4 regions of the Methylomonas sp. 2BW1-5-20 genome follow, and region 4 is predicted to be linked to each of the others. Evidence: riboswitches for the same ligand, from Rfam matches in the RefSeq annotation. Region 4 holds a riboswitch; each other region holds the start of a gene.

Region 1 (5,920 bases), 1.4 Mb from region 4:
GGCATCAGCGAGGTGCGTACCATGGAAAACCTGGTGGCCTACAACACGGCTTCGATCAAATCCGGGTTTGATTCGCAATACGGCGCGGGCAACTGGCACGTCACCGATGTGCAACTCAAGTGGTATACCAACTTCGACATCCAAGGCGTGCCGGCCAACAACAACCAGTTCAACGTGCCGCATGCCGGTTACTTCGGCGTTTCCTATTTCAGCAACGATAGCTGGTTCAATCCGGCGACTGCCGGAGTGACCGGGTTGAGCAATTCCAACCTGACCTGGAATTCGGTTTACGGCAACGGCGGCGTCTACAGCAATCTGTTTGCCGGTCAACAGTCAACGGGAACTTTCTATTATCCGACCGGCAATGCCAATGGTACTACCGATTGCGTCTCCCAAGCCTGTGCCCCGCGCTTTTGGGACCTGAGTCTGGCGACCGGTTTGGTAAATGACATCCTCGCAGGTGACTACCTCTCCTTCCACGGCTATGCGGCGGATAACCAAGTCGTTTATCTGATCAACCAACTCACCAAACCCGGTGCTCATCCGCAAATCTTCATTAGTGCCGAAGCCGGTCCCGCCGCCGTGCCGTTGCCGGGAGCGGTCTGGTTATTTCTGAGCGCCTTCCTGTCCGTTTTGGGCTTCTCGAAACGCGCCGGCGCGCCGGGCCGTCTCTCCGTCTAAGTTTCGGCCAAACCAAGATCAGGGCTATCGTCATGCGCTCCATTCCGGAAACGACAAGATGTTTTGAACGTCGAGAAATTGCTATCAACCGATTTCCCGATGCTCAACATAAGACTGTCTTTGCCATCGGCGGCCCACTTTCGTCTCCCCCGCGCTGCAATCCCGATGTTCCCGGTTGCGGCGCGGCACTCCTTGATATCGGTTACAGCCGATCACGCAAATCAGTTGTTACCAAGAGGTCGCGATGAATACCGAAAACACTGAGGTTACGGAACAACAAATCGCCGAACTGGTGCGCCGATTCTATGAAAACGCGGCGGCCGACGACAGGCTAAAAGCCATCTTCGACGGTGCCATCCACGATTGGGACGATCACCACCGTGTGGTCGAAAACTTTTGGTCGCGGACGCTGCTAAACACCGACCGCTATCAAGGTAGTCCTTACCCCATCCACACCCGCCTGCCATTGCAGATCGAACATTTCGACATTTGGCTTGCACACTTCAGGCAAACGGCCAGGGAAGTATTGCCGGCGGAAGCCGCTGAGCGCGCCATTGCCCGCGCCGAGCATATGGCGGAAAGCTTTAAGGTCGGGATGTTCTTCGACTACAACCCGGCGCGGACGAGCTCTTGCGCCAATCCCGGCGACTAAGGCAGTGGATGTAGCGATGAGCCAGAATCCGCAATTTCCGGTTTGGAGCCGACTGCTAGGCGAAAGCATGCAGGCGATGCGGCAACACCATTACGGCCGGGCGGCCGCGCTGTTGCGGTCGGTTGTCGGCAACGGCTCACGTAAAGTCAGGCTATGGCCCCATTACCGGCAGGCATTGGCGAATTTTGCCTTCGCCTTGTACCGGAATGGCGATGTCGGCGAGGCTCTGGCCTACCAGACTCAACTGCTGCTGACCTTGCCCAACGATGTGGAAGCGCGCGGCAACTTTTTGCTGTTACTCAAAGCCGGCGATGCGCATTTGCCCGATTCCGCCGAATTTCGGCGCGCATTGCGTAGTGTGATGGCGCAGAGCGATGTCTCCGAATATGCGTTGGAAATCGCCCGGTCGCTATTGAAGGACTCGGTTTTTCGTCAGGCGTTCGAGCTTTTATTATCCGGCGACGATAAGCAAGCCGTCAGTGCCTTACGTCAGGGCCGGTTGCGGGCGATGATGCAAATGCCGTTGTTTTTACTGCTGTTGCGCGGCAGTTTGATTCCGTTGCCGGCATTCGAAACGGTGCTGCGCCGCTTGCGCAAGGCACTATTGTTGACTTACGCCGTACCGGCTAAGGCAGCTGAAATTGCCCGGCCGGGCAAGGTGGAGTGGGAGTTCATCGGCGCACTGGCCCGCTACAGTTGGCTGACCGAATATGCGATAGCCGAAGACGAACAGGAAACCGCCATTGTCGGGCTGTTGCGGCGGCAGTTGGATATCGGCCTGAGTTTGCCTTCCGAGCCGGCATGGCAGCCAGCGTTAGCCTATCACTCGCTGTACCGCTCCGGCTTGGACTTGTCCGATTGCCGTGCCTTGTTCACTCAAGCCTCCGTCGTTTGGAAACCGTATTTACAGCCCTTGGTAAAGGAATGGCAAGCCTGTTTGGCGGAACGCATCCTGGCCGCGGATATTGAAAGTCTTACCGGCATCGGCAGCGAGCTTTCCGAACAAGTACGCCGGCAATACGAAGAAAACCCGTTTCCGCGCTGGCAACGCGACCCTATTGCCCATCAGCGCTTGAGCGCCGGACGCTGGCTGACCGGTTTCGCTCCCGGCCTGCATCTGCCGAGGGAATTCGATGGCCCGGTGAATGTACTAAGCGCCGGCTGCGGCACCGGGTTGGAACCCATTTCCCTGGTCCGGCAAATCCAGACGGGCCGCTATTTGGCTATAGACCTCAGCCGGGCCAGTCTGGCCTATGCCCGGCGCATGGCAAAGCAACTGGGGTTGGCCGACGCCATCGACTTTAAGCAGGCCGATATTACCCAACTGGACGGCTTTAAAGAACGCTTCGATCTGATCACCGCCAGCGGTGTCTTACACCATTTGGAGAACCCGTTGGCGGGCTGGCGGATTTTAACCGGCTTGCTAAAGCCCGACGGCATCATGTTGGTGAGCTTGTACAGCGAAGCGGCGCGGCAAACCGTGGTTCGCGCCCGGCGGCTGATCGCCGAAAACAACTGGCAGCCGACGCCGGCGCGGATGCGGCAATTCCGCCAAGCAATCTTGAATGGCGAACACGAAGAACTGAAACCGTTGCTGCAATGGCGGGATTTTTACAACCTCAGCATGTTTCGCGATCTGGTGTTTCACGTCAACGAACATCGCTACAGCCTGCCGCAAATCGAACAACAGTTGGCCGAACTGGGACTGCGCTTCGTCACCATGCGCGGCCTGACCATGCCTTTGCAGGCGCTGTATCAAGCCGGTTTTCCGCAAGATCCCGGCGGCACCGACCTCGCCAACTGGGCCCGATTCGAGGAACAGCAGCCGAACGCCTTCGCGTCCATGTACGGGCTGGTGCTGCAAAAACCGGGGAGGGACTAGACCCCGAAATTCGCGGATTAACTTAACGAATGATTTTACCAATCGATGTCCGCTAATCCCCCAACTTGCGGCAGCGAACGGCAAATCCACAAGGAATGTGGCTTGGCAAACGGAGGCGCCAAGGTAACAAATCCAGGAAATTCGTAGTGCAGGCAAGCGCTGCGACAAGTAGCCGGGATGGCGCTTGCAAGGGATGCACCGGTCCGATGTCCCGCACGGAACGCCGGTGTCGATGCCGCCAGGCTGGCTATATCGACACCACCTTTTTTGCGCCGTCTCAATCAAGGCCGTTTTTCCCATTTGGGTTTGGGCGGATGGCGCGCAAAAACAGTTCATGCCACACCGGTCGTAAGGCCGGGCCGGAAAATCACGGAACTCGCCAGAGTTAGCCGGATTGCCTCTGAACACGGAGTGCCGCGCGGGGCAAAGTGTTTAAACAATTTATCGCTGATTTTGACCGCCCTAGGGCCAGGAGTTTTTCGTGCACGGATTTTTACATCTCACTAATAGCGTATCGCTGCTTGCTGCCTTGGTTATTGCCGAGATTCGAAGTGAATTGTCGATACCAGGTTGGAAGTTAACCCTATTTATGCCTTGGCCTCCTTTGGCAATTGCCGTGCGCGGAAAGTTTAGCGTGGGACCAGGCAAGTAACCGCGGCCCCCGGCCGCAATTTAACCGCCCGCAAGGGCTCTCAATATCAATCTTAAGGTAGAACATTATGCAAAACAGCAAATCCAACATTCGCGCGGTGGTCATCGCGTCGGCGTTTTTATTGTCCTTATCGGCAACGGCCGATGCCAGTGTCAGGCTGAGCGGCTTTTTGAATGCCGGCAGCCCCACCAATTTCGGTATTGCCGATCTGCAAACTTACGCCGCCAGTCACGGCAGTGCCGTCAAAACTGTCACCGTCGGCAGCGATACATATACCGGTGTCTCGTTATACAGCTATATCAGTTCATATGTAGCCAAGGATTCCAACGCGAAAAACGACATCCTGCGCGATTATGTGCTGGCCAACGGCAGCAGCGGCAGCACGGTTTACGCCATGGGCAACCTGCTCGGCAGCGGCTTTGGCGTCGCCAACGACATCATCGCCTACAGCGACAGCAATGGCACACTGGTGGCCCCAAGCGTCATCGCCGCCGACGGTTCCAGCGTCTACGGTTTGAGTAGCTTGAACGTCGGTCATGTGGCCTGGCAAGGAGCCGGAGCTGGCGGTATTTCCAGCTCATTCACGGTCGGCGGCGCGGTTAGCAATCCTGGCAGCTATTCGACGGCTAATCTGCCTGGTTCGTTGACGCCAACCACCGTATTCACCAAACCGGACGGTAGCTCACTGGTGGTTAACGCGACGACCGGCTTTACCGGGGTATCGATGTGGGATTTGCTGGTGGCTGCCGGCATCTCCACCGATTCCAACATCTTGAAAACCTCCTACGTCATCGCAACCGGTAGCGACAACTACACAGCGGTCTATTCCATGGAAGAAATCATGGCGGCCTATGGCAATCAAGGCGATTTGGTCGCTTGGGCTGATGGACTCGGCACTGGTTTGGGCAATAGTGGTGTGTTTCGCACCGTGGTGCCGTCCGATCTGAAAGGTGGACGCTATATGTCCAATTTGTCCAGCCTGACGGTCGTCAACGCGGTACCACTGCCGGCTGCGGTCTGGATGATGTTGACCGGCTTGGTGGGCCTTGCATTCAGTTCGCGTAAACGCGTGTTGGTCGCTTAAACCGTTGGTTTGGCTGTCGCCGGCTGCAGGCCGCTCCTCCGTGGTTTGCGTCCGGCTTGGCTGAGCGGACCCGAAAACTTGTAAAAAATCAGTCACGAGAATTTCCTATGCATGCAATGTATCGAATGCTTTGCGGCAGCGCTCTGCTGTCTGCTGCAATGACCCTGCAAGCAGCCGGTCCGCTGCCAGTGTCCCTGCGTGGGGTACCGGTACCGCCGGTACCTGGTTTGCTGGATGGCGCCAGCCCTATCGTCGTCGATAAAAATGCGGCGATTACCTTGGGCAAGGCCTTGTTCTGGGACCAAAGTGTCGGTTCGGACGGTCAGGCCTGCGCCTCCTGCCATTTCAGCGCCGGCGCCGATGGCCGTCTCAAGAACCAGATCAATCCCGGACAAAATTCGGTGCTACCAACCGGCCAGACCTTCGATGCATTGCCGTCCGGCAACGGCGGCCCCAACCACACCTTGGTGGCTGAGGATTTTCCGCTGCAACGTTTCAGCAACGTCACCGACAGCAGCACGTTGATGTATAACACCGACGATGTGGTCAGCTCCGCCGGCACCTTCGGCGGCGAATTCACCGGCAGCTCGCCATTCAGCGGTGCCAACGACCAATGTCAGCGTAGTGCCAGCGAGGTATTCAACGTCGGTCACGTCGGCACCCGCAAAGTCGAGCCGCGCAACACGCCGACTGTCATCAACGCAGTGTTCAACCACCGCAATTTTTGGGACGGCCGCGCCAATAACAGTTTCAACGGCAGCAGTCCCTGGGGACCGCGCGATCCCGAAGCCGGTGTTTGGGTCAAGCTCAACGCCAAGACCGTGGTCAAACAACGCCTTAACCTGATCAACTCGTCGCTGGCTTCGCAAGCCGTGGCGCCGCCGATTTTCAATGACATCGAAATGGGCTGCCATGCCCGTACCTGGCCGGACATCGGCCGCAAACTACTTAACCGCCAACCGCTACAAA
Region 2 (5,920 bases), 1.3 Mb from region 4:
TGAAGTCTATAAAGCCGCGGCAGAACAGACGCTGGTGACTGTGCAGGAGCATACCGTAGCCGTGCTGGCTAATAAGGACAGTCGCCGCGCCGATAGCGTGACCGTCGCCGAAGGACAAGGCTTAAGTTATAAAGCCGGCCTGCCTCTGCCGCATCCGCAAGCTGCGAGCTTGGAACAGACGGCTTGGCAACAGCATCGGCTGGTGATCAACGATAGGCCTCTAGCCGAACTGGTAAGCGAATTGGAGCGTTATCGGTTCGGCCGAATTTTTTTAGCCGATGCCGCGCTTAAAAATTTACGGGTGACCGGGGTGTTTTCGCTCGATACGCCGGACGAGGCGCTTGCCGCGGTGGGCAAGGCATTGGCCCTGCGGGAAATCCGCGTTGGTCCCTGGGTTTTGTTGCATCGCTAGATTACGCCACGCAGCCATTTTCTCCATGTGGTGCCGACTTCGGTATCAGCCGGTTCCGTCTTCGCTCCATAAAACACTTCGTTCCGTTCTATTCGAAAATGCCGCGCGTAGCGCTATGGTTCGACCACCGCTTTTGCTCAAGCAAAAAAAATTTAAATTTTTTGTGATCGATTTTTGTGCTCAAACGACTTCTATGTTGAGAAACAGTTTTTTTCAGGTAGGAAGAATTTTGAGAGCACAGATCACCCGGTTGAATTACCAGTTTACGAGCGGCGCTTGGCAGGCTGTGTATCTCTGGTATGCCCTGAATGCCAGGGAAATACGCGCCAATAGAGCAGGTATCGATACCTTGCTGCTGATTTGGCTGGCATTGACTTGCGGCTCGCTGAGCAGCGGTGCGGCACGCGCCGAGGCAATTGCACGGCATTTTAATATTCCCGGTCAGTCGCTGAACAATGCACTGATTCAATTTGCCGCCGAAACTCAATTGAAGCTGATTTTTTCTGCGGACATGCTGCGCGGTGTCGTCAGTCCTCACCTGAGCGGCGATATGTCAATCGAACTGGCCTTGCAACGCTTGCTGCAAAACAGCGGCTTTAATTATCGGTTTATCGATGCCGATACGGTGACGTTGGAGCCTGCCCCGGTTTCGAGTAAGCCGCCGACGCCCAGTCCGGTGACCTTGCAGGCGTTGACGGTGTTTGGTAGCCAGCCTAAGCAAGTTGATCCGACGATTTGGGCCGGCAAGATTGAAGAATTGCCCGGCTCGTATGCCGTCAGCCGTATCAGTAGCGCAACCCGCACCGACACGCCACCGAAGCAGATTCCGCAATCCGTGCAGGCGATCAAGCGCGAGTTGCTCGACGATCAACAAAATATCACCGTCGGAGAAACATTAAGCAATGTCAGTGGCGTGGTGTCGCGCAATGTGCTGTACACCCCGGTCATGGAAGGCACACTAATACGCGGCTTTCGTTCCGAACAACTGCTGGACGGTTTTACCCAGTACTACAACCCCGGTGACCGGGAAAGCACGATCAATATCCAAAGAATCGAAGTATTGAAAGGTTCCAACGCCGTGCTGTACAGCGGCGGCTCGGGCTCGCCGGTGGGCGGCGTGATTAATCTGCTTTCCAAATTGCCGCAAGCCAAAGCCTTCGGCGAAGCCGGGGTGAAAATCGGCAGCAACAGCTTTTATCAGCCGTTTCTCGATGTCAATCAGCCGCTAACCGACAATATCCGCTTGCGCTTCAGCGGCGAATATACCAATGCCAGGCACGATATTGATGTAATCGAAACTCAACGCTTTAACATCAACCCCGCGCTGGTATTCACGGATAACGATAGGACTCGCTTGACCATCCAAGGCAAGTTGTCGCGCTGGCAGCAGCCGGAATATCAGGGGCTGCCGGCGACAGGCAGCGTTGCCGGCAGCTTTCGAGCGGGCAGAAATGTCTTTCTTGGGCCTGGCGATTTACCCGATAGCCGCTCGGAGTCGGCGGCGGTTTGGGCTTCAGTGGAACATCGAATCGACCGTATTTGGCAGTGGTCACTGAAGGCGCGTCTGGCTCGTTCGGAATTCGACGAAAAAATTCAGACCTTGTTTGGTGCTGACGGCTTTGTCGCGGATCGGCCCTTGCTGGAGGACGCCAATTGGGCCTTGGTCAATGCCGAGCTGTTTCAAGAGCAGCAGGAACGCAGCGTCCTGGGCAATTTACTGGCTAAATTTCAGCTGGGACCGACTGATAATCAGCTGCTGATCGGCGTCGACCACAGCGAATTGAACGATGCCGGCTTTGTCGATGGCGATTTCGGTCCGTTGGGTTTGGGTGCCGGCATCGTCGATCTGCGTTCGCCAACTTTTGGCGGTGCTTATCAAGCGCCGGGGCCGGGAGTAAACAATCAGTTCATACAAAACGTCACTTATGGGGCTTATGCGCAATGGCAAAGTACGCTGTACGAGCGATTACATTTACTGAACGGCTTACGGTTAAGCGACGTCGCAATCGATTTCAATAACACCCGGACCGGTCTCGGCGCCCGAACCGATACCTTGAAATGGCTGCCGCGCGTGGGAGCGGTGTTCGATCTGAATTCGGAAATTTCCTGGTTTATCAGCTATAGCGGAGGCATGCGCGGCCAGCCGTTCGTGAATTTTGTCGATGCCCCGCTGCCGGAGTTGTCTCGACATCTGGAAACCGGTTTTAAGTTTGATGTTGCGAAACAGTTTAGCGGGCAATTAGCGCTCTATCAGATTGATCGCAGTCAGGTAGCGGTTACCGATAACAGCGATGTTTTGCGACGTTCGCTGGCTGCCGGCCGGCAGCGTTCGCGCGGCATCGAAGCGGATTTGCTCTGGCAGCCGCTGGAAGGTCTGAATCTGTTGGCCAATTACGCCCATACCGATGCCAGCTTCGTCGATGACAAGGCCGGCGTGGCGATCGGCAATCGCCTGGCACTGGTGCCGGAAGATAGCGGGCGGATTTGGGCCAATTATCGTTTGCTATGGGGTGAGTTTGCCGGACTTAGTTTGGGCTTTGGGGTTTATTTACGCAGCGGTGCGTATCTGTCGAACAACAATGACTTCAAAACCGCTGGTTATCACAGTTTCGATGCCGCTTTGGCTTACGAAACCGCGCATTTCAAATGGGCGGCTACCGTGAAAAACCTCAGCGATAGCGATTATTTTCAGCCTTACGGCTATTTCGACGGTCGCGTGGCTGCGGCGCAGGGCCGGGCCGCTTATCTGACATTTTCGATGAGGTATTGAATGCGATAAGAGTTAACGCTTGACGGGCTGCGTGGCCTGAAAAATTTAACAGTAGCCAAGTCGTCCTGGTAATCGTGTGCGGCGTTGTTTTGCCGTTAGATGATTGTCGGCCGTTTACATGCATTTTGGCGATGTGTTCGGTCCGGTTTGGCGGGCTGTATGTTTAAGCGTCGGCGCCTAGCCGGGTCGGCTCAGGCTATGAACGGCGTGTAGCCGAAAAAACTCAACACAGGAGCACAAGGACTTTAACGCTCAAGGATCCGAGCACTGTCGCCGGGAACGCGACATCCCTGCCACATCCGCCGCGAGACGGAGCCGGAAAACCGCGGGTCTGCATGCAGACAGCCGGGTTGCCTCAACAACAAAGAATTCAATTGGGTGCGGACAACAAGCATCTGTTGGGCATTATGTTGCTGGGAAATTTTTCAACCAAAACCACTTTTTAAGGATAAAACATGATTGCTTTGAAAACCCATGGCTTGAAACTCGCGTCCGCCAGTATGCTGGCATTTACAGCCCTGACCGGCTTGTTGGCGCCGGCTGCCGCCAGCGCCGCGTTAGTTAGCGGAGACGCCACGATTACAATCGATAACACTGCGTTCAGCACCGCAAGTAGCGGTTTCATTATCGAGCGATTTTACGATGCCGGCTATAACACTACCCCGGCGGCTAACCTGACCGCCAGTAACGGCACGGCAAATACTAACCATATGCTGTTTCCGGTGAACGACAATCCCACCAAAATCGGCTATGCCGGCAACCGCAGCAAGCAAGCTACAACCATGGATACCAATAACACCGCAGTCGGCCAAATCGGCTTGAGCGGGGCATTCCGGATGACCAGTTCAATTTTCGGTACTTTGCAGCCTTACGATTTTACATTGCAGAAATTTTCCGGCATTTGGAATCTGGTTACCCACGATACCGGTTTTGGCGCCACCACCTTTTTGCAATTGACCAACGTCAGCGAATCCGTAAACAGCAGCGGCGAGTTACATTTGGATGGCGACTTGATCTTTGGCGGCGGCGTTGGTCCAACCACTTCACCCAGCGCATTTTTCCTGACCTGGAGTTCGTTTTTGACCAATTACGGTGCCACGGTCTCGCCAAACGCCATCGTTGGGCATCTTAGCTTGAATGCGCCGGCAGCCGTGCCGGTGCCGGGCGCCGTTTGGCTGTTCGGCAGTGCGCTACTGGGTTTGATGGGCTGTAATCGCCGTAAAGTTAGCGCTTTGTCGGCCTAAACCCCAGCGTCTCGGACGGGTCGCTTAACGCGTGCGCGCGTCCCGAGTGTGTTTTCGGTTCGCCAGGATAGGGACAGGCGAACCGAAAAAATCAATAACTACCTTCGCGAACGGCGCTCCGCGATTTCATCCGGCTCAAAGCAGCCGGATTCCCGGGTGGCGTGCCTTCGTTTTCCCGTAATAGAGAACAGACTATGAACATCACTAACTATCAGCTGCGATACTGTTGTCTGGCCGTACTTACGCTGGTTATCATCGGTATGACTGGTAATGCGCGGGCTGCCAGCGTCAGCGGCGGCGCCCTGATCCTGAGTCTGGATCGCGACGCATTGATCGCCGGCGTGATTCAGGATACCTACCCCGACACGCCACGTGCCAGTTTCCCGATTTGCTGCCGGCCATCGCTTTATCTTGAAGAATTTTACGCGGCCTCGGCTGCCGACAAGACCTTCTTTCAGCTTCGTGACGAAAACACACCGGATTTATACGACAGCGTTTCCGATGAAATTTCGGCTGTGGGTCTGCAATTTCAGGTCAACGGCAGTCATGTTGCCGCCAATCCGGCCGGCCGCAAAAACCAGGCAACGACCTTTAGCTTTGATCCCGCCAATTTGAGCGGCAGCGCTACCGGCGCAATCGGTTTGGGCGGGGCGATGCGTTATCGAGTGGACGTCACTCCGCCCGCGAACCGCGTGCTACTTGGTGATATGACTCTGGAATACGACCCAACGCTGGTCGATGTGGCGACGGGGCGCTCCGGCTGGGTGTTGATGAACCACCTCGGGTTTCGGATCAGCGGCTTCGATCTGTTCGATGTCGATACGCAGCTTACCGGCGATACCTTGAGTCTTTCCGGCGGCCTGGGACTAGGTGCGGGTTTTGATCATCTGGGCGGCATTCGCGACTATCGCGTCGGTACTTTCAGTTTGCAGACTACCGTGGTGCCTGTGCCGGGCGCGGTCTGGCTGTTTGCGAGCGGTTTGTTGGGGCTGGGCTTGGCCGGGAAACGCAAGCGTCGATTAATTGATTTTTGGAGAACGGCATGAACACTTTCAATCCGCATCGTTTTAAAGTCCTGTTTCTACTGGCGACGGCAGGGTTTGCGTATCTGCTGCCGGCCGCGGCCAAAGCCGCCCTGCTGAACGCCAGTAGCGGGGGCACGTTCACGATGAATATGGATCGCGAGGCAATGGCCGCCTTTATCGGCGGCAATAGCAGCAACCCCGGCCATTTTCTGGTGCACTACTACGACACCCAGGAATCGGATTACCTGACCCGTAGCGATTCCTCGTTTTACCTGGGCAACAGCAGTCGCACCGAAATTCCCGCGCAAAATTTGGTACACGACATAACCCCCATTAGTGCGAGTAATCCCGGCGGGCAGGCGCCGAATCGGTACGTCAAATCGACCAGTCCCGATTTTGCCATCGATTCCCAAACTTTGGCCGGTACCGGCGTCATGGGAATGACCGGTGTGGAGTTGTACCGGGGGCG
Region 3 (5,920 bases), 1.9 Mb from region 4:
TATAGATTAAGAATCGAAACCGCAAAAATCGCCAGCCATAGCTGATTTTGCGGCAAGTTAATACCTAAACCATTCACCGCGATAAACACCGCGACGGTTACGGCAAACAGCATCAAATTCCTGAGAATGTATAACCAGCGCAGGTTTTCCCGAATGGATATTTCGGCTTTAGGCAGGATATGTGAAAGCATAAATGTTGAACGGATTGAGCTAGGGGTATGGAGCGCATATTAACCCGGTTTGCCCGATGCACTAACAGACAAACCGTATCAAACCTCGAATGGCAAACAGTTTTAAACTCACAAAATCATGGATAAACACGCTACAAATTGACCGGAGTCCGCGACTCAGCTCAAACAAGATTTACCGTGCGTCACACCGTGAAATAACGAATCAAACCGCAAAGTGGGCTATACCCTCTACAGTTATACTTCTGACCCGGCGAACTCAGGCTCTGGCCAAACTCCAACCGCCGTTTTTATCGACCCATCGCATGCTCAACCAATACCAAAAAGTCATAGGCAGCATCATTGCAAACCATTCCCAATCATCAATCAAAAATAGCTTGGCAACCCAAGCGTTATTCTCAAAATAAAGCCCCCAGGGTACGCAATAAAAAGTAAAAACAATACTGCTCCAGATCAACAATAACGCTCCCCGGCGAGTTTCGATACTGGATAAGGCCAAAAACACCCATAACGGTGTTTTATCGGTTTTTTGCATGAATATCTCCTAGTTAATTTCCGTTCTATCCCGGCTTGCCACAAAATAGCAACAAATCGCAGCAAAATAAAGGCCAATACACACTTGCTTCCAAAAGCCGCAGACAGTGCAGCCAACTCCAACTGCGAAATCATGCCGAATCGAATTCTTACGCACCACCAAACACGAAACTCAAACCGACTCAAAAACTTTCAGTCGCACTTTACTAAAAACAGTACTTGCCGAGGCACACACAGAGAAACGCACAAACAAGGCAAATGCCGTATTTATGTAGTTATTTAACATAGTTTTATTTTTAACCTCCTTAGACATAGCGGTGAAACGGGATATACCGGGCGCAATCATACTGGCTTAAATATTGCTTTTAAACAAAGGCTCACATCGTCTCCTTATCAGAAGCGGGAAGAAGCTCAGACCTAAAGCTAGGCCAGCCTTCGCATTCTGAACAAACCCAGATACCGATTGAGCATGCCTTGGCAGTACAACCACCGGGCAAACTGCGAGAGAGATCAAGCTTGCAGCGTTCGACAACCAGGGGGCGTGCCAACCAGGAAGGCAGAAATGTATTCAATTTTTCTTAAGTTCTTTTAGGAGTAAACATGATCGATCAAACACCAAACACCCGCCCCATCAAGACTAAAAACAGCTTAACGGCGAAACTAAGCCTAGGTATCGCACTTGCTGTGTTAGGCGCCGGCCAACAAGCTTTCGCGCATGTGGAATATTACGACCTCAATCAAGGTGCACAAATCGGCGATTTGACGACTGCCGGCAAGGCAGCATCTAAAATTCAATACGGCGCAACACCCGCGGCAGTATTGGCATTGGGCGGATCAAGCCTGACAGCTGCCCAGCGTGCCGCCAACGGCATCGGCGGCGCCATCAGCGCGACCAGCGACCGCCCTTTAAATAATCCAAACCTTTGGAACGCGACCAACCAATCCTATACCGGCGTCGGCAGCTTTACCAATGTAAATTACACCTCCGCCGCCAGCTCGGCGACCGTTGACGTGAACGATGTCACCGACTACGGTTGGGGTAATGGCACCAACCCCACACTGGGCGACAGCCACAAAGTTGACTTCTTCAACTTCCGTCTGGACCAAACCTCGAAGGTCACCATTAAATGGAACGTGGACTCGGACGGAACCTATATTGACTCTGCCTTCAGCCTATATAGCGGCGTACTGAATTACCAGGGACACGACGATGCCAACGAAAAACTTAATCCGGTTGTCGTGCCTGGCGGCAAAAGACAGGATGCGCTCGATTCGCAAACAGCGCCAGTCGATTCCCAAGGCATAGCCTCGTCATACCGCAATACCCTGAGCAACACTCAAAGTTATGTCGGCCAGTTCAATGCCTTGGCCAACTGGGGTCAATCCAACGTTTCCGGCGACTGGGGTAACATCGCGTTCTTAAAAGCCGTCAACGGAAATGCTGCGTCAGCAGCGGGATTTAGCAGCAACGCCGCCGATACCTTAGAAACTTTGGTCATCACTCTGACAGCCGGCAACTACACTATTGCTGCTTCAGGCGCACTGAACGCGCTTGCCAACGCCTCTTTGGGCACACTGGGCTCGGTCGATTCATTCGGCTTAACCAACCTGCATGGTCACTTGCAGTTTTCCGCCGTTGCCACAGCCGCAGCCGTACCGGTTCCTGGCGCTGTATGGCTGTTCGGCAGCGCGATGTTAGGCTTCTTGGGCTTAAACCGCCGCAAAACAAGCGTCGCCGCCTAAGCTTTTTGCGATTTCAGCCGGCGGCGCAATGCCGACCGGTTTTTAGTTACGGACCACCAGGAGCAAGGATGCTCCTTCCTTCCCATTCCTAGCGCGACTATTTAACGCTAGTCGACTCAAGATCCTCACCGACTTTCCGAATAATACCAAATCGGCTGACGCAGCCACGCCAACCGCCAACCTCATAGCTATTTTGCAAAACTCCATGCACGAGCGATGGTCGCCATTTTGAAACTCGCCGCAAAATCAGGGGTAATGCCACAATCAAAATGCCATATAACACAGTTTAATTATTTAAAAACCAATAGCGAATACCCAAGCCAATAAAAACAATGCCTTACCGTTATGGCATGCGCATTGCTCAATGATAAGACACCCGCTTGACATGCGCCAGGACTTGGTAAAGAACCCTAGGTCGCACAGGACGCGAATTACAAGCTATGTCGGGGCGTAGACTGGCTTAACTGAACATTATTTAAGAGGTGATTAATGCTAAACAAATTTCTTTCCAAACGCAGCAGCGCCTTGGCGCTCTCTGTAAAGGCCTTGGGCGCCGCGGCATTGATTGCCGTAGCTGCGCCGGCGGCGGCGCATGTCGATTATGTGGATCTTAGCGATCCTTTCTTGTCCCCTGGCGGCGTCAATGGCGGCACCTTCAGCAACTACGGCTGGTATGACGGTACGACTCAAACTTTAGGTGATACGCATCAATTGGCTCAAGGCCAGTTTTTTAAATTCCACTTGACCCAGGATTCAAAAATAACGATTAACTTCAGCGACGACGGCAACACCGGCTTGCTAAACCCATCGTTCAGCCTGTACGCCGGATTGCTACCCGATGAGGCGCATGATGACGCCACTACCGATCCGTTAAACCCTAACCACTTCGTCGCCACACCAACACCTCACACGGTATACGATGCGTCGCCGGTGGATAACGGTGTGACCACGGACGCCGCCGGTCATGTCTCACCCTTCCGCGACACAGCCAATATTCACAATTTCAAAGGGCAATTCGATGCCCTGCACGATTGGAGTATGGCGAATGAAGAAGGCGCATGGGCAGTCATCCTATACCAAACTCACGTAGCCACTACTGGCGGCGCCAACATTGCCACCTTAAGCAATTACTTTCTGCGCGCCGGCGATTACACCATCGCCGCGGCGGGTAACGTGAATTGCGGTAGCAACGTAAGCTGCCCGAACACCAATTTGCCCGGCACCATTTCCTTGAGTGTCACTGCGGTTCCGCTACCGGCTTCCGCTTGGCTGTTCGTTAGCGCCATAAGCGGTTTTTGGCTCAATCGCCGTAACAAAGCGACTTACCAAGCCGCTTGACACAGTTTAGTTAACGGAATTTGGATAGAACAGGACGTTCAACCAAGGACGGTACTATCGCCACATCCACCGCGAGGTGGAGTCGGAAAGCCACGGATGCTGAGCTGGGAGAGACTCAGGATGGCCGGGTTGCAAACGACTGGCTTCCCATTAAGACGGTAACTTAATCGGGAACCTAATCATGACAACATATAAAAATGTAAAAAGGAAAGAAGTTATGAAATCTTTTGCTCTAAAAGCATCTATGTTAGGAATCCTGGGCGGTATGGCACTGGTTTCCGGATCGGCAATGGCGCACGTCGGTTACGGCAGCGCCTTATATCAAGGCGCAGGCACATACGACCCACTCACCGGCACCACTGCAGTCAGCAGCGCTTACGGCGCGGCCAGCAACTTCACCGCAACCGCATCCAGCAACGGCGGTTATCTGGCTGGCTTGAATCCTGATAGCCTGGGCAACACCCACGACGTCCGCTTCCGTTACTTCATCCTGAACAGCGACTCTCTCGTAAGTTTCACCATTAACGGCTTGAGTAACAGCAACGGCGCCAGCACTTTGAACCCAGGGTTTTCTTTGTACAAAGGCGTTGTTCCAGGAGCTTCACATGACGGCGTGGGCGATGTGGCTTCGGTAGCTACCGATCCGGATACTGCGGCTTATTTGGCAACTGCCAAAGATTTCGCTTCCTGGTCCCCATTTGCCGGCGTCAACGGTTTGCGCGGCGGCGCGGCCGCAGGCACACCTAGCAATCCGACCGGGCTGTGGGGCGTATTCGATACCAACGGCAATATCACCACCGGTAATAACGGCACCACCGGCGCGACCGACACTCATGGCCCCAACTACCTGGGCGGTTTGGATACACCTAAAGTGGCCACCATCGTATACACAGGAATTTCCGGTGCCGACGCAGCAACCGGCTCTAGCTTCACCAACTCTTCCGGCGGCACTACTGCAATCCTGGGTGCGGATGGCTTAGTTGACAACAAAGTCAGTTGGTCAGGCCAACTGGCGGCAGGCATTTACACCTTGGCGATTGGCGGCGCGAACGGGGCTGATTACGCTCAGCTTTACAGCGATATTTTCGCTGGCGGCGCCACTGCAGGCAGTTCATTTGCTGCCGCTTATACAGCTGACCGTTTAGCCCGTAGTTTGAGCATCACCGGCTTCCAAGTTACTGCGGTGCCACTGCCTGGCGCAGCGTGGATGTTTGTATCCGCGATGATCGGCTTCCTGGGCTTGAACCGTCGTAAAAGCCACGCTTAATTACCCTTGTTACTGCCTAAACACTGCGTTTTTCGGCAAATAAACCTTGGGAGGAAGCGTTAAAAAAATGGATAAGCAAGATGCAATAACTCACTTGCTTATCCAGATTCAAGGAGCAGGCTTAGGCCTGCTTTCTTTGTATTCGGCAATTTCAGTTCAAATCTCGGCGCCCGACATTCGGCGAACACAACGCAAAACGCTGCTATTTGAAGTGCAATGACTGCAAGCAACCTTAACGAAACTTCTGAGTTCACCAATAGCCCAAATAGGGCGGGACGGCGAACAGTGCAACAGCAACGGACAAAAATCACTAGCGCCAAAATTTTGATGATTAGGCATTGAGATCCTTGATGTTAAAATCAGCCGATTACCCCGTTAATATTGTAAGCCGATGAAATACCTAAACACCTTTGCCGGACTGATATTGCTAGCCAGCCCCGTATGCCATGCAATACAGGAAGGACAAGCCGTACCAAACTGTCCCGCCGTATTGGAAAACCAGCAAGCACTGGATTTTTCGGCCTATAAAGGCAAAGTGATACTGATAGATTTTTGGGCGACTTGGTGCGGACCTTGCCAAAAGTCCATGCCTTTTTTAAACACCCTGCGCAACCAGCATCAAAACGAAAATTTTGAGGTGATTGCGATCAATGTCGACGAAGACAGCGATACTGCACGTCAATTTCTGCAAGCCCATCCCGTGGATTACAAAATGGCCTTTGATGCCAAAGGCGAATGCCCGAGCACTTTTGGGGTACAAGCCATGCCTTCCTCGTTTTTTATCGACAAAACCGGCAAGGTTCGCAACATTCACCTGGGCTATCGCGACGGCGACCAGACCCATATTCGC
Region 4 (5,920 bases):
AAACCGGCATGTTGCAGCTTCGCGGTATCGACTAGATATGTGCTGTTGTTGCTGGATTCTATGTTGTAGGTGCCGTCAGGCGTGGTCATCATGCCCATGGTGCCGGCCGCGCCTTGAGATAAATACACCCGGTAACCTTCACCTTCGTTTTGCAGATAGCCGACCCAGGTTTTGCTCCCGTCTGGCTCGGCGACCGTATGGTCGTGCGCGACATCGAATTGCCCCATCGGTAAATCCAAGGTGACGGACGATCCGTCATCGATCTTCATCATTTTATCGACGGGCAGGTCGATCGCCGTTACCGAACCAGCTGGGAAGTCTTTATATTTGGGGGGCAGCGGCTGCGTTTTTGCGTTAATGACTATCACGTCATCGGTGTTTGCGGTCAAGGCTTGGGGGGCGGCCGGCGCTCCCGCCGCCGCATTGCTCCTGCCGATGACGATCACGGTTTTAATCTGATCGCCTACGTTGATAATTGAATAGTTGTAGCCCGCCAGCAAGGACTTGACTGCGGTATTCCAGTTGTCGGCGGCAAGCGACTGCTGTACAAGGTCTCTGCTCAAGTCAGTGTTGATTTTAAAGCTAATGCCGGAACGTTGCGCCACCTGTGCTAGTGTTTCCGCCAGTTGGCTGCCTCTGGCGGCGTGATACACCGCCACGGGTTGTACTTTTAATAGATCGCCTTTGACGTGAACCTCTGCATACGCGGTGGCGGAAAGAACGAGGGCGATAGCCGCAGCCCATACAGCATTTTTTACGGCATTATGCGTTTTCATTTCGGTCACCTTATTGGATTAAAATTACTGAGCAATCCAACCGATCCAACTCAGTAAAGTTTTGTTTGATAAAGACTCTAAAATAGCGTTTCAAAACAGTCATTTTCGTGACTATGCCGCCGCTAGTTTTTCCCTGTCTGAAGCCAAGTGGTGCCCCGTTTTTTTACAGCACACCCTATGCCAGCAAGGCTAAGCTGTTTGGCAAGAAATTACCGTGATCAAACAAGGTTTTTCAGCGATTAGCGGTGTCTATCCGCTATAAATTACAATATTTGTGAATTCCGTTTGGTCTTTAACTAAATGTCATGATTTCTTTAGTCTTTAGTCTTTAGCGGTGACCAACTATTCACTAATTATGCCCATGGCAATAGGTCTCCTGCGGCAACCGCTGGGGATGTATGTTTGCGTTACACCAACAAATTATTACTCTCCGACTGCTCCGGGAAGCTCTCGGGTAATAGGTATTTGGTTCGAAAGTACTGCTCTAGCCAAATACGCGTGTCGGTGTGACGATGCGGGGAAGCATCGCTAATGTGGAGCAAACGTTGGCGAACTACGTGCTGCGGCAATAGCAGCAATTCTACGTCGCTCATAGCCACAAACTTTTCCGGCCCGGCGGTGCGGCGGTTTAAAATTTCGAATAGTTGGTGTTTTTTCAGCCCCAATTCGGCATTTATTTCGTCACTGAATTCCAAAAACAGCGGTAGCAGTTCGCAACCGGTAAAACTTTCGTCCAGCAGGTGATGCAGGCGGTTTAAAAGATGACGGACGGCAAAACGATATAACTCGGATTCGCGGACGAACAGCCGTGCCGCGGCAATACGAACGGCATCGCGATCCGCATTGCTAAGGCGGATGGAGACGATGTTTTTTTTGTCGTCTAGACTCGACTCTTTAGCTTTCAATGGATGATCCTTGTCACTGACCTTCTGATTATCCGGTAACAGTAAATCACTCATGTTACAGTTTTATAACAATGGTCGAGTTTTATGGGTGTTTTCGTGCGGCAGGACGGATTTCGACCTTAGCTAACAAGCTTAGGCGACTCGGCCGGATGGCTGCGCAAGCTGGCTAAAATCCTATTTTCGGGTATGCCGGAATAGTCGCTAAGCGTGTCGGAGCTATTTGTCCCCGCCCGTCGTTGTCATATAACAGTTATCAAGCTTTCTGCGCCATTACTCGTTTGATGCCACATGTCTGATCGGCGTACAGGCGGGGCAGGTGACTTGCAGCAATTCTCCGCTATGACGATGCCGTAATGGTCTAGCGCGGCCGTCGAGTTGATTCATATCCTGGTATAGCTGATTTTCCCGGCCGATCACTTCCCGCTCGTGTTCGAACGGATACAAAGTCTGGCTCATGCCGCCGGTGTCGATAAAGTGTTCGGCATCCAACAGCATCAATTTAGCGTGCAGTAACTCATGCAACAAGGCGTCGGCCGGGGAGATGCCGCAGGCCGGGGTACTGTCGCAGCCCGGATCGTTTAGCAATTGCGCGCCCAATCGGGTATCGAAATAGATGGTAGCGCTATCCACGCCAAATTGATTGCCCCAGGCTTCGGTCTGCCAAGTCCCGGCTTGATATTTCAGGCTTAATTTTTGTCCGCGAAGCTCGTTAATCAAACTGATGATTTGCGGATAGTGCGAGTAATACGCCGCGATTTCGCTTAAATCGGCGGAAATGGTTTTCGGGTCGGCGGAGTTGGCTTGATAGCTATTTTGCAAGAAGCTTGTAATAGCGTCGGCCGCGGCGCTATCGCCGGGTAAACCGGTCTGCTTTGCCGTGTATGCGGCAAGTACCTCGGCGGCGGTCGGCGGTTGGATTCGCCGCAGACGGATGACCGGGCTGCCTTGTTCATCCAATGCCATGTTGGTCTGCAACTGATTACCTGGCTTGATGAGTTGGCCAGCGACCGCTTGTAACGGCTGAGCACTGTACAACTCGTCCGCTGTTACCGTGCGCGTCGTCGCCAGCATGCCTACGCAAAAACTCAAGACCAAACCGACGTTGCGCCGCCGGTTGTTGGCGGGCGCCATATCTCGGCTGCGGCTGTCTTCCTTTAAATACAGGCCGTGGCGCCGGGCAATGTCCTGCAATTCGATAAATGCAGCCGGACCGGTTTTACCTAAATTTGCCCTGCAAACCAAGGCCGGTTTGCCGTCGATGATGCAGGGATGCAGAAAATGATGTGCCGGGTACTTGAGATACCAGTCCTGCAAGGCTTTGGCCAATCCGGCCGTGTCGATAGCGTGTGCTTGTTCCGTGTAGGCCTGGTCAAGAAGCTTTCGAGAGTCTTCCATGTTTAATGTCCTTGGGGTGCTGGCTGTATGGCGAGATGTTGCTTAAACCAAAACTTTAGCAGTCCGAGCTGCAGTCCGGCAAGGCTTGAACTTAGAGGCAAGGTGCTACGCGGCCGCTACGGTCCGTCTCTTCTTATCGTCCGCAAAGGCCAGTAATTCCGCAGAGTATCGGCTTCCTTCAGACATTTTCATTTATTGGCCGCGCCGGCTGGGTGTTAGTCGAGGTAATACATTTCACGAAATTGTCATAGTCGTGTAACCGAAACCGTCGATTTGGTTTGGAATAATTCGCCGCAATTGAGGGTGGCTGGATACGGATTGGCTGCCTCGTAGTTGGAGCAAAAAGGAGCAGGGACGGCATGCAAAAGGAGTGGGCGATGGAAGAGGTTAGGGAGTAGGTAGTGGCAACAAACAAAATGGTAGCGGGGAGAGCGGCACCGTCTTGGTGTTAGATAGTTAGGAAGCGTGTAAAAGCCAAACTTGTCGCGAGGCAAGGACGGAAAGCCAACGGGCCTTGGAGAAAGGCGGCTGGGTTGTCACCTTGTGTTAATCAATTTTTTAAACATAAGGATAAACAAATGAAATTTACGAAAACTTTGGTAGCGGCAGCTCTGTTGGTCGGTGCTTCTGGCGCGCAGGCGTCTGTGCAATTGTCAACCGATGCATTTAAAGGTGGTTCAGAGTTTATCTTGACTTTGTGGGACCAAGCAGGTGCCAAATCCTATACTTTAGATTTGGGCTTGACTGTTGCGGCATTCAAAGCCGACGTAACCGCACCACACTCTTGGACTATTTCCAGCAGTACTGATGCAAATTTCGCTTCAGTTTTATCTAATGCGGATTTTGCAGGTCTTCAGTACAGTGTAGTCGGCGGTCAACAAAAAGCTTCATCTGCAGCGGAATATCCTACTGTCGGATACGGTTTGTACACCACGCTCAATTCGCAAAATACTCAAGCCGATTTACAAGGTAGATACGGAACTGCAAACATGACCAACTTGAATGGTTCTCTGCAGAAATTATCTACCTATTTGGGTGTGGTTAATACAGCTCAAGGTGGTGTGGTTGATGTGGCTCAAAACCTGAGCGATTTTCAGACATCCGATAAACCTGCATATGCTGGCAAAAACTGGAGCGGCAACATCGGAGGAAGTATGGGGGGCGTCGCTAGCAACCTGGATCTAGTTGGTACAGCAATGCATTTTGAGTATGTCGGCGGAAGCACAGCTTCTAAGCCCGTGTATACCGAATATGACAATGTCTGGAACTTTACGCTGAACACCGTTGGTGGTGTTACCACAGGTACGCTGACTTATGATGCGATCCCAGCTGCAGTGCCACTTCCTGCCACCGCCTGGATGTTCCTGTCCGGTGTAATGGGCTTGTTGTCATTCAAACGTCGTAAAAGCGCTGTTTAATCAAACCGTGCGCCGCACCGGCCTAGGCCGGTGCGGTCAATCTGCGATCAATTCTTTTAAGGACCTTAAAAATGAAAGTTAAAGCATTATCCGCAGCGATTGCTGTGTTGTCTCTCGGCGGTTTTTCACAAAGCTCTTTCGCTCTTGCGCCCAGCGCGACCATCAACCTGGAACTGAATATTTCCGGTGCCACAGCTCAAGATAACAATCTGGAAAGCTTGGTCAAAAACAATGTTTGTCAAGCAGGTACTTTTGATAAGTATCAGTACACCACGGTGACAACCGATTACACCGCTTTCACCTGTACTGTTAACAGAACTAAGGTTACAGGCTTGTCCGGTACTGGTGCCGTTAATGTATTGATCCGTAAGCGCTCCAATGGAGGATCGTCACAAGGTGTGGTGCCGTTGCTGAGCAACTTACCTATTTCTCAGCTGGCTATTATCGCGAGCGGCACTGGTGCTTGTACGTCCGCGGGCACCAATCTGTACAATTGCCCAACGTTGACCACCAAGACCTCTGACTTGGGAATTTCCGATGTTAACCCTGAGTTGTTCGTAGGTGTTAATACCGAAACCGACAATGGTTTTACTGCTGTTGATCCTGCGCAGGTTAAATCTAAACTGACTGTCACACCAGCTGCTGCCCTAGTATTCGGTGTGCCGGTTTCTTACAATTTGTATAAAGCCTTGCAAATCGCTCAAGGTCTGACCGCTGGTGGCGCTTGTACTGCAACTGTTGCTAACCCTAATGCGGATTATACCGAAGCTTGCTTGCCAAGCTTGACTAAGTCGCAAATCTCCGGTTTGGTATCCGGCAACATTTCGACCTGGGATCAGTTCACATTGTTCGATTCCTCGACAAGCAGTTATGTGCCGTTAACCAGCTTCCCTGGCGTTACCGCGCCCGATGATAATCTGGTGCATTTTTGCAAACGTATCGGCGGTTCCGGCACCGGTGCGCAGCAATATGCCAAATTCCTGAATACCCCATGTACTGAAAATGGATTGCCAGTTGCTTCTAATGCTGATACCGGTCCACAGGTAACCGATTTGTCAGGTTCCGGTGATATGGAAAAGTGTTTGGATGACTTCAGCAAAGGTACTCAAACCGCTAAAAACTACAAAAGCCCAACTTCAGTATTTTTCGATCCTAGTCAGCCAAACGATAATTATCTGATCGTTAACCAAGGTGCTGCTAAATCTTGGGCTTTCGGTCAGCAGTCGCTGGAGAAAAACCTGCCGGTTGCCAGCAACGGCAACAAATTGGCGTTTGACTACCGCTTCATCAAAATCGACGGCTACGCACCAACCTTGGCCAACGTGTTTGCCGGTAAATATATCGATTTCGCCGAGTCAACCTGGCAATATCCAAAAACAGGTCTGAGCAACGACAAGAAAACCCTGGCGACTTACCTGATCAAAAA

What was found. A riboswitch is a leader RNA that binds a small molecule or an ion and turns the genes downstream of it on or off. The one in region 4 is predicted to bind cyclic di-GMP.
Positions count from the first base shown of each region.
Region 1: linked by a shared signal. The riboswitch ahead of ACH50O_RS21345 (VPLPA-CTERM sorting domain-containing protein) and the one ahead of ACH50O_RS05135 (hypothetical protein) in region 4 are both predicted to bind cyclic di-GMP.
Region 2: linked by a shared signal. The riboswitch ahead of ACH50O_RS21715 (hypothetical protein) and the one ahead of ACH50O_RS05135 (hypothetical protein) in region 4 are both predicted to bind cyclic di-GMP.
Region 3: linked by a shared signal. The riboswitch ahead of ACH50O_RS13885 (hypothetical protein) and the one ahead of ACH50O_RS05135 (hypothetical protein) in region 4 are both predicted to bind cyclic di-GMP.

Region 1 is NZ_CP184127.1:4,641,698-4,647,617, forward strand. Features, by position in the region: gene ACH50O_RS21330 (hypothetical protein) at 1-681, shown strand, start outside; gene ACH50O_RS21335 (group III truncated hemoglobin) at 926-1,333, shown strand; gene ACH50O_RS21340 (methyltransferase) at 1,350-3,215, shown strand; cyclic di-GMP riboswitch class I at 3,542-3,617, shown strand; gene ACH50O_RS21345 (VPLPA-CTERM sorting domain-containing protein) at 3,935-4,951, shown strand; gene ACH50O_RS21350 (cytochrome c peroxidase) at 5,059-5,920, shown strand, end outside.
Region 2 is NZ_CP184127.1:4,723,412-4,729,331, forward strand. Features, by position in the region: gene ACH50O_RS21705 (FecR family protein) at 1-412, shown strand, start outside; gene ACH50O_RS21710 (TonB-dependent siderophore receptor) at 642-3,182, shown strand; cyclic di-GMP riboswitch class I at 3,465-3,540, shown strand; gene ACH50O_RS21715 (hypothetical protein) at 3,638-4,426, shown strand; gene ACH50O_RS21720 (hypothetical protein) at 4,621-5,472, shown strand; gene ACH50O_RS21725 (hypothetical protein) at 5,469-5,920, shown strand, end outside.
Region 3 is NZ_CP184127.1:3,033,320-3,039,239, forward strand. Features, by position in the region: gene ACH50O_RS13865 (ATP-binding protein) at 1-191, opposite strand, end outside; gene ACH50O_RS13870 (hypothetical protein) at 448-723, opposite strand; gene ACH50O_RS13875 (hypothetical protein) at 1,323-2,465, shown strand; gene ACH50O_RS13880 (hypothetical protein) at 2,955-3,803, shown strand; cyclic di-GMP riboswitch class I at 3,853-3,940, shown strand; gene ACH50O_RS13885 (hypothetical protein) at 4,021-5,070, shown strand; gene ACH50O_RS13890 (TlpA family protein disulfide reductase) at 5,462-5,920, shown strand, end outside.
Region 4 is NZ_CP184127.1:1,117,121-1,123,040, forward strand. Features, by position in the region: gene ACH50O_RS05120 (reprolysin-like metallopeptidase) at 1-776, opposite strand, end outside; gene ACH50O_RS05125 (hypothetical protein) at 1,184-1,735, opposite strand; gene ACH50O_RS05130 (hypothetical protein) at 1,952-3,076, opposite strand; cyclic di-GMP riboswitch class I at 3,540-3,617, shown strand; gene ACH50O_RS05135 (hypothetical protein) at 3,655-4,494, shown strand; gene ACH50O_RS05140 (hypothetical protein) at 4,566-5,920, shown strand, end outside.